One region of the Rhodoligotrophos appendicifer genome, then DNA from elsewhere that is predicted to be linked to it. Evidence: predicted binding sites of a transcription regulator. Region 1 holds the regulator's gene; the other holds the start of a gene.
The links. Region 1 encodes LexA, which represses DNA repair genes until DNA is damaged. Its sites were predicted from a motif close to TGTTCNNNNTGTGTTCNG; they were not measured.
Positions count from the first base shown of each region.

Region 2: a site for LexA is predicted at 1,876-1,893, ahead of FKM97_RS19525 (adenosylcobalamin-dependent ribonucleoside-diphosphate reductase). Genes of this name have one in related genera too.

Region 1 covers NZ_VHKL01000005.1:409,067-413,638, reverse strand. The annotation lists gene FKM97_RS13790 (sodium:solute symporter family protein) at 1-1,465, shown strand, start outside; gene FKM97_RS13785 (YggT family protein) at 1,537-1,890, shown strand; gene lexA (transcriptional repressor LexA) at 2,099-2,806, shown strand; gene FKM97_RS13775 (ComEC/Rec2 family competence protein) at 3,728-4,572, opposite strand, start outside.
Region 2 covers NZ_VHKL01000009.1:95,996-100,567, reverse strand. The annotation lists gene FKM97_RS19540 (cell division protein FtsX) at 1-354, shown strand, start outside; gene FKM97_RS19535 (YdcF family protein) at 372-1,079, shown strand; gene FKM97_RS19530 (lysophospholipid acyltransferase family protein) at 1,093-1,830, shown strand; gene FKM97_RS19525 (adenosylcobalamin-dependent ribonucleoside-diphosphate reductase) at 1,957-4,311, shown strand; gene FKM97_RS19520 (hypothetical protein) at 4,365-4,572, shown strand, end outside.

The DNA.
Region 1 (4,572 bases):
CGGATGGACGGGCGGCTATGTGCTCGTCAACTCCCTCATGGCACCCTATCTGCGCAAGTTCGGCTGCTACACCGTGCCGGACTTCGTCGGGACCCGCTATGGCGGCAATACCGCGCGCCTCTGCGCAGTAATCATCCTCGTGGTCGCGTCCTTCACCTATGTGACGGCACAGATCAACGCCACCGGGACGATCGCCGCACAGACGCTCGGCATCCCCTTCGAACTCGGCGTCTGGCTGGGCCTGCTCGGCATCTTCATCTGCTCCATGCTGGGCGGGATGCGCGGCGTGACCTGGACCCAGGTTGCGCAGTATATCGTGCTGATCATCGCCTATCTGGTGCCCATCATCTGGATGTCGAACCGCCAGGATTTCGGCATCATCCCGCATTTCAACTATGGCGGTGCCCTCGCCCGGATCACCGAGCTGGAGGCCCAGTACGGCCTGGCACCGGCGGCGCAACCCATCCCCGGCCTGTCGGTCCTGGTGAACCCGCAGAACAACCCAGCGGGCAATGGCTGGGCCATGGTCTCACTGGCGATCTGCATGATGGCGGGCACCGCTTCGCTGCCGCATATCCTCATGCGCTACTTCACAACGCCAACGGTCCGCTCAGCCCGCCGCTCGGTCGGCTGGTCGCTCCTGTTCATCTTCCTGCTCTATTTCTCGGCGCCGGCCCTGGCCACGCTGACGAAGCTGCAGCTTCTGGATCCCACCTTGGCAACCTCGGTCATCGGCAAAGCCTTCGCCGACGTCTCGAACCTCGAATGGGTGAAGCATTGGAGCTCCGTCGGCATGCTCGCGGTCGTCGACCAGAATGGCGACGGCATCGTGCAGCTGAACGAGTTCTTCATGCGGCCCGACATCGTCGTGCTCGCCACGCCTGAAATTGCCGGCCTTCCCTATGTGATCTCGGGCCTCGTGGCCGCGGGTGGCCTTGCGGCCGCCATGTCGACCGCGGACGGGCTGCTGCTCGCCATCGCCAACGCACTGTCGCATGATCTCTACTACAAGATCATCGATCCCAAGGCCGACACGCGCCGGCGCCTGATTGTTGCCCGCGTGCTGCTGCTCTTCATCGGAGCCGCGGCGGCGTTCATCGCTTCGCTCAAGCTCACCGGGATCCTGGGCGCCGTGGCCTGGGCCTTCGACTTCGCCTGCTCGGGACTGTTCTTCCCCCTTGTGCTCGGCATCTGGTGGAAGCGGGCGAATGCTCCAGGGGCGATCGCCGGCATGGTCGGCGGCTTCGTCGCCGGATCGCTCTATCTGTATCTGGTCTTCAACAAGATCATGACGCCCTGGCTCGGCATCGACGACGTCCGCTTCGGCATCGTCGGCATGGCCGTCAGCCTGGTCGCCATGGTCGCGGTCTCGCTGATGACGCGAGTGCCGTCCAAGGAGATCCAGGACATGGTCGACGAGGTCCGGATCCCCGGCGGCCGCACAATGCTTGCAGCCGGACACTAAACGGCTTTATGCAATGACATGGGGGGCGGGATCTGATCCCGCCCCCCGCTTGCATCTTGAGGCGGGGATCCTTGGAACACCTCATCACCATCCACCCGCTCTGGGTCATCGTGGTGGACTATGTCCTCGGTCTCGTCATGTGGACGCTGATCGGCCGGGCCGCCATGAACCTCTTCCTGCGGGAGGATTCCGAATTCTTCTTCATGCGGGTGTTCGTGCGGGCCACAAATCCCCTGCTGCGCGTCTTCCGCCCCATCACCCCCGCTTTCCTTGTGGACCCGCTGGTGCCGCTCTACGTGGCGTGGTTCTTCTTCATGATCCGCTTCTATCTGATGCCCTGGCTGCTGGGCTATTCGGTCATGGGCATGCTCTCCTTCCCGCTCGAGAGCGACATCGCCCAGTTCATCTACAAAGTCTTCAACTGAAGAGCCTCTGAGCCACGGCTGTGTTCCGCGGCGAAGCCGACCGAGCACTTGCCGTCCTGCGGGAGCTTGAGTGATCGGGCGTCCTTAATCCTGCTTTAACCTTGCTGAACATATATAGAACGCCTATAAAGGTTTCGTCTTTGTTCTCCCTTGAGTCGGGCCTCGAAAAGAGGCTTGCGGCTCCGGGCCAAAAGTAGGCCGATCCGATATGCTGACGCGCAAGCAACACGAGCTGCTGATGTTCATCCACGAGCGACTGAAGGAGGCCGGCGTGCCGCCATCGTTCGAGGAGATGAAAGAGGCGCTCGACCTGCGCTCCAAATCGGGCATTCACCGGCTGATCACCGCTCTCGAGGAGCGCGGATTCATTCGCAGACTGCCGCACCGGGCTCGGGCGCTCGAGGTCGTGCGCCTGCCCGAATCCTATAATGGCGGACTTGCGTCGGCGCCGCAGCGGCGATTCAATCCGAATATCATTGAAGGGTCCCTGGGCAAGATCCGCCCCATGGCCGCGGGCGACACTGGCAGGGCCGAGCCCGCGATCGTGCCGGTGATGGGACGCATCGCGGCCGGCGTGCCCATCGATGCCATCCAGGATCACACCCATAATATCAGCGTCCCGGCCGACATGCTCAGCCCCGGGGAGCATTTCGCCCTCGAGGTCAAAGGCGATTCCATGATCGAGGCCGGCATTCTCGATGGGGACACGGTGCTGATCCGACGCGCTGATCAGGCTAATAACGGTGAAATCGTCGTCGCGCTCGTCGACCGCGAGGAAGCCACCCTGAAGCGCCTCCGCCGTAAAGGCGATTCGATCGCGCTGGAAGCCGCCAACCCGGCCTATGAAACGCGCATCTTCGGTCCGGATCGCGTGAAGATCCAAGGCAAGCTCATCGGCCTCATCCGCCGGTATTGAGAAGCGGCTGGGGGGCTGAGAGGCGGCCAACGAAGCCTGCCGATGCTCCGCAACGCCTCTCCGCTGCGCTGCCGTTTTTTGGCGGCGGAGCCAACGGTGAATCGTCGACAGCGGCGCGTTCGCTGTGCCGGTGGTTCGTGATGCCGGGCCTTCGCGTGGCCGGTACGTTAGCGTGGCCGGTGCGCTGTGAAAGCCGGTGCGCTGTGAAAGCCGGTGCGCTGTCATTGCCGGTGCGCTGTCGTTCCCAGCGGTTCGCCTTGCCTGCGGTTGGCGTTTGCGTAGCCTTGCGGATTTGCGGATCGTCCGTCTTGAAGGACGCTTGACTGCGCCTCCAGCGTCCTGGCGGCCTCAGCGGCCTCAGCGCCCCGTCGTCACCACCGACCTGGTTCTCCAAGCCGGCGTCGATCATCCCTTCACGTCTCGGGCGCGGGATGGCCGGGTCGGGTTTCAGACAACTTGCCAGCAGTTTCAAAACGCTGCTCCCATCGTTGACCGGTTCGGTTCCCCTGGCTAAGCGATGCTGGTCGCGGGGCCTGAGCTTCGCTCGCCGCGGTCTCAAGGGTGTGGGCATGGACTTTCACGGCACTGGTCCCACGGCTTGGCGCCCGTAGGCGGGACTATCGGCCGCGCTCAATATCGACCTTTGCCACGCGCGCCGTGGGCCTGAGCAGAACTCGCCGCGGGCCTCGGTTGCTGCGGGTACGCCGTAGACGGCTCGGTCCACGAGGATTGGCGGTGCCGGGTGGGTCTTCAGCTGCTCTCGCCGTGGGCCTTCCGCGCGCGCCCTGGGCCTGAGCAGCACCCGCCGCGGGCCTTGGTGGCGACGGGCGCTCCCTTGGCCGCACGGTCCACGGGGCTCGGCCGCGCTGGTTTGAATCTTGGAGGGCTCGCCCCAGGGCTTACCGGCGCTTGGCGCGGGCGTTACCGGCGCTTGGCGCGCTGGGCCTCGATCACCCAGGGACGGTTGCCGCTTTCGCTTCGTACCGTTTTCACCCGAAGCCGGCCGTCGCCGTCCAAATCAAGCTGATGGGCACCGCTGCGCATCAGGGCTCGACGGTCGATCACGATCTTCGGCGTCGCACAGGGCCGGTCGACGGGGAAGTCGGTAATGAGGATGGCAGCCCGCCGGCATTCCTCGTCCAGGGCCGCGCGAGACTTGACGACGGATACGGGCAGGACTTCCTCCAGGGTGCCGACGCAGGCCTGGGCATCGCAGGCAAATCCCGATCGACGTGCCGCTGCAGCGGGAGAGGCCGCGTCGCCGTCGCGCGCCAGCCATTGTCGGGCCGCGAACGTCGCCTTGCGGGCGTCGCTGAGCACAAGGAGGCCTTCGGAATTGCGAAGGGCGACCACTTTGCCCTCCCCGTCGATCACCATGGCCGGGTGGGAAGGAAAGGCTGCGACAGCAAAACCGGCCACGGCGATCCCGATGCCCGTATAACGCAGCCCCGTGCGGCACAGCAGGAGCACCAGGGCTCCAGCGCTGATCATCATGATGGCCGACAGAGGCATGGCGGGGACGATGCCTTCCGCTCCCGGCAGGGAGGAGACCCATCGGGCGATGCCGATGAGCAGGTCGATTCCGATCCCTGCCGACCATAAGGGCCAGTCATGGAGACCAAAGGGCATCAAGACCAGGCTCAGCAGCAGCATCGGCATGATGAGGATGCCGATCACGGGCGTCGCCAGAAGATTGGCGAGCAAAGAGTATGAGGCCAGGCGCTGGAAGTGATAGGCGGCCACCGGTGCCGTCGCCAGGCCGGCGG
Region 2 (4,572 bases), on a different contig from region 1:
GCGACCCGGGCCGCCATCAACAGCAACCGCAGCGTGGTCGAGGTGCTCCACCTGGTGGGGGCCCGCGACCGATTCATCGCTCGCCAAGTGGAAGGACATTTCATAAAGCTCGCCTTCCGTTCCGGAGTGATTGGCACGGCCGCGGGCGTCCTCAGCGTGGTGGTTCTTGCCTTCATGGGCCCGAGTGACGTCCCCGGCGGACTGACCGATGCCAGCCGTTCCCTGATGTTCGGATCGACGACGCTCGGCTGGATGAGCTATGGGCTGCTTCTGCTGGTGCCCGTGGTTGCGACAGTGATCAGCCTTGTCACCGCCCGCTTTACCGTCATGCGCATCTTGAGTGGCGTGCTGTAACCCGGTATGGGCATTCCATGAACGGCGATCACCGTCATCAAGAGCGTACGGGTGGCAATACGACGGCAGCATCGATTGGCGTCGCGGGTCCGCTTGATGCACCGCGGCGTCGGCGCCGCTGGGGCCTGATGACGATGCTTGGCATCCTTGTGGTCGCGACGATCGGCCTGGGATTAGGCCTTCTCTCTTTCGCGAACAAGGTGGCCCAGGGCCGTCCCCAGGGCGATCCGCATGCGGACGGCATCGTGGTGCTCACGGGCGGCGCCGCCCGGATCTCCCAGGCCGTCAAGCTGCTGCGCTCCGGCAACGCCAAGCGATTGTTGATCACCGGCGTCAACCTCTCCACGAGCCGTGAAGCCATCCGCACCGAGGTCGGCGCGGATAAAGGCTTATTCGATTGCTGCGTAGATCTGGGGCGGGCTGCCATCAACACCGAGGGGAACGCCGCCGAAGCTGCCGCTTGGGTGCGGGATCAGGGCTTCGCCAGCGTGATCGTGGTGACCAGCGATTATCACATGCCGCGGAGTTTGGTTGAGTTCCAGCGATACCTTCCCAGCGCCTCCCTGGTGGCCTATCCCATCGACACCATTTCTCCCGGCAACATAGTGTCCGACCGGACCGGCTTCAGACTGCTGGTCACCGAGTATTTCAAATATCTGGTGGCCTATGCGCGTATGGAGGCGGCTGGCCGCGCGTCGGCAGCACGTCCTTCTGCCAAGCCCTGAGTGGAATCATGAAGTGATCGCGCTCAGGTCTCTCCTGTTCAACGCCCTCTTCTACGTGAACCTGATTGCCTTCATGGTCATCGGCTGCGTCTTCTATGTGACCCCCCGGGCTTGGTCGATGGCTGCGCTCAAGGTCTGGGCTCGAGCCTCTCTTCTCCTCTTGCGGGTGGTGGTGGGCACGACCATGGAGATTCGCGGCCGGGAAAACCTTCCTCCAGGACCTGTCCTGGTCGCCTCAAAGCATCAATCCTTGTGGGAGACCTTCGCGCTCCTGCCTCTTTTCGCCGACCCTGCTGTGGTCTTGAAGCGAGAGCTCACCTTCATTCCTCTTTTCGGCTGGTTCGCCCTGAAGTTCCAGATGATCCCCGTCGATCGCGGCGCGGGCTCCACGGCCTTGCGTCGGATGCTCGAACGAGCCACGAAGGCCGCCGCCCAGGGCCGCCAGATTGTTGTGTTCCCTGAGGGGACCCGTCGCCCGCCAGGCGCCGAAGCCGCCTATCGGCCCGGCACTGCGGCGCTCTACAGGAAGCTTGGTGTGCAATGTGTGCCCATTGCGCTGAACTCTGGCCTGTTCTGGCCGCGCCGGCGCTTCATGCGCTATCCCGGCACGATCATCGTCGAAATCTTGGACCCCGTACCCCCCGGATTGGACAGACGAAGCTTTGACCGCGTGCTTCAGGAGCGGATTGAAAACGCTACGGCGAGCCTTGTCGCGGAAGGGCTGAAATCGCAAGGAGAGCCGGCCCGTTAGGCCGTGCCTGGCTCGACGGCCGCGAGTCGGGAACTCCTCCGGCTATGGCACAAATAGAGAACAACGCCTCGACTCTCGTCCCTCCTCGGCCTATATTCTCTTTCCAACCAACCGGCGGCCGAAACCATGACCGAGTTGACCCGAGAACTGTCCCCGATCGCGCACGAAATCTGGGACATGAAGTACCGTTTCAAGCGTCAGGATGGCACCCCGGTCGATCTCACGGTCGATGATACCTGGTGGCGCGTGGCGCGTGCATTGGCGGCGCCGGAAGCCGAATCGCGCCGCGACGAGATCGCCGCCCGGTTCCACGGTGCCATGGCCGATTACCGCTTTCTTCCAGCGGGACGGATCCTGGCCGGCGCCGGAACGGGTCGCCGGGTGACCCTGTTCAACTGCTTCGTCATGGGGATCATTTCCGACGATATGGGCGGGATCTTTGATGGCCTGCGCGAAGCAGCTCTGACCATGCAGCAGGGGGGTGGGATCGGGCATGATTTCTCCACCCTCCGACCGCGCGGAGCGGAGGTGAAGGGCGTCGGGGCGGATGCTTCCGGCCCGCTGAGCTTCATGGACGTCTGGGACGCCATGTGTCGGACGATTATGTCGGCTGGATCGCGCCGGGGCGCCATGATGGCCACCATGCGCTGCGACCATCCGGACATAGAGGACTTCATCGATGCCAAGCGCGACTCCGCTCGCCTTCGCATGTTCAACCTCTCCGTTCTCGTCACCGACGCCTTCATGGAGGCGGTCAGGGAAGACGCCGAATGGCCGCTGATATTCGACGGCCGCCGTTACAAGACGGTGCAGGCGCGCGGTCTCTGGGACCGGATCATGCGCGCGACCTACGACTATGCCGAGCCCGGCGTCATCTTCATCGACAGGGTGAACGCCCTGAACAATCTTCATTATTGCGAGACCATAGGCTCGACCAATCCCTGTGGGGAGCAGCCTCTGCCGCCCTATGGCGCTTGCCTGCTGGGCTCTGTCAATCTCGCCAGGCTCGTCCTTGATCCCTTCTCGGGCCAGGCCCGCATCGACGAGCGCGAGCTGCGTGACCTGGTGGCGACCGCGGTGCGCATGATGGACAATGTCATCGAGGTGTCCGATTTTCCTTTGGAGGCCCAACGTCGCGAGGCCAAGTCGAAGCGCCGCATTGGTCTCGGCGTCACGGGCTTGGCGGATGCCTTGATCATGTGCCGGCTCCGTTATGGCACCGAGGAGGCCGCTGCTCAGGCGAGGCAATGGATGGCCGCCATCGAGCATGCCGCCTACCAGGCCAGCGCAGGTCTTGCCGCCGAAAAGGGGCCCTTTCCCCTCTTCGATGCCGAGCCTTATCTGGCTGGCCGCCACATCTCACGGCTTGCACCGGACATTCGTGCGAGCATCGCGGAACATGGCATTCGCAACGCGCTCCTGACCTCCATTGCCCCCACTGGCACCATTTCGCTCTTTGCCGACAACGTCTCCAGCGGTGTGGAACCCATCTTCAGCTACAGCTACCAGCGCCGCGTCCTTCTCGCTGACGGCACTCATCGCACCGAGCAGGTATCGGACCATGCCTACCGCATGTTTCGGGCCTTGTTCGGGGCGGAGACGGCACTGCCGGACTATTTCGTGGCCACCCATGACCTCTCGCCCCGCGAGCATCTGGTGATGGAGGCTGCCTTGCAGGCGCATGTGGACAGTTCGATCTCCAAGACCGTCAACGTCCCCCGCGACATCACCTTCGAGAGTTTCCGGCAGGTCTATGCGGATGCCTACGACATGGGGCTGAAGGGCTGCACCACCTACCGCCCGAACGACATCACCGGTGCGGTTCTGAGCCTGACGGAAACCGCGCCCGGTACGCCGGCGCAGCCGGAGCTCCCCCGGCAGTCGTCGCCTGCCGATCAGCCCAGCCTGTCCCTGCCGGCGCCGCCCGTCCCGACGGACGGGGATGGCGAGTTCGGGTACATCAAGCGCCCCATGGAGCGGGAGGCAGTCCTCCCCGGCTTCACATACAAGCTGAAATGGGCTGATTCCGGCCACGCCATCTACATCACCATGAATGATATCGTTGTTGGAGGCCGCCGTCGTCCCTTCGAGATTTTCATCAACTCGAAGAACATGGAGCACTACGCCTGGACGGTCGCGCTGACGCGGATGATTTCGGCGGTGTTCCGCCGCGGCGGGGATGTTTCCTTCGTCGTGGAGGAACTGAAGGCCGTGTTCGATCCCCGGGGTGGCCAGTGGATGGAGGGCCGCTATGTGCCGAGCCTGTTGGCGGCCATCGGCGGCGTCATCGAAAAGCACATGATCGATACGGGCTTCTTGCCGGGCGGCACAGGGTTCCAGGGGGACTCGACCGCCGGTGTCTCGGACTTATCCGTCGGCGGCCGGCCACCCGCTCAGTGTACGAAATGTGGTTCGGCCGCTCTGGTGTTTCAGGAAGGCTGCTCGACCTGCCTCTCCTGCGGCTATTCCCTGTGCAACTGACCTCTTACACGAGTGCTTGACAAAAGTTCCTGTTTTGTTCTAATCTCACTTTCATGATCACGAACCTGTCCCACTCAGCAACAGTCAACCGCGACGGCCGCTTTGGCGATCGTTTCTGGTATTGGAATGGTGCCTCTGGTCGCGCCTATATCCACAGCGTCTACCGCCTGGGCGAATGCCCGCCTTTGCCCGGCGCCATTTACATTGCCGTAAGAAGAGATGCCAGTGGTCGCCGCACCGTCTGCGCCATTAGCCGCTTTT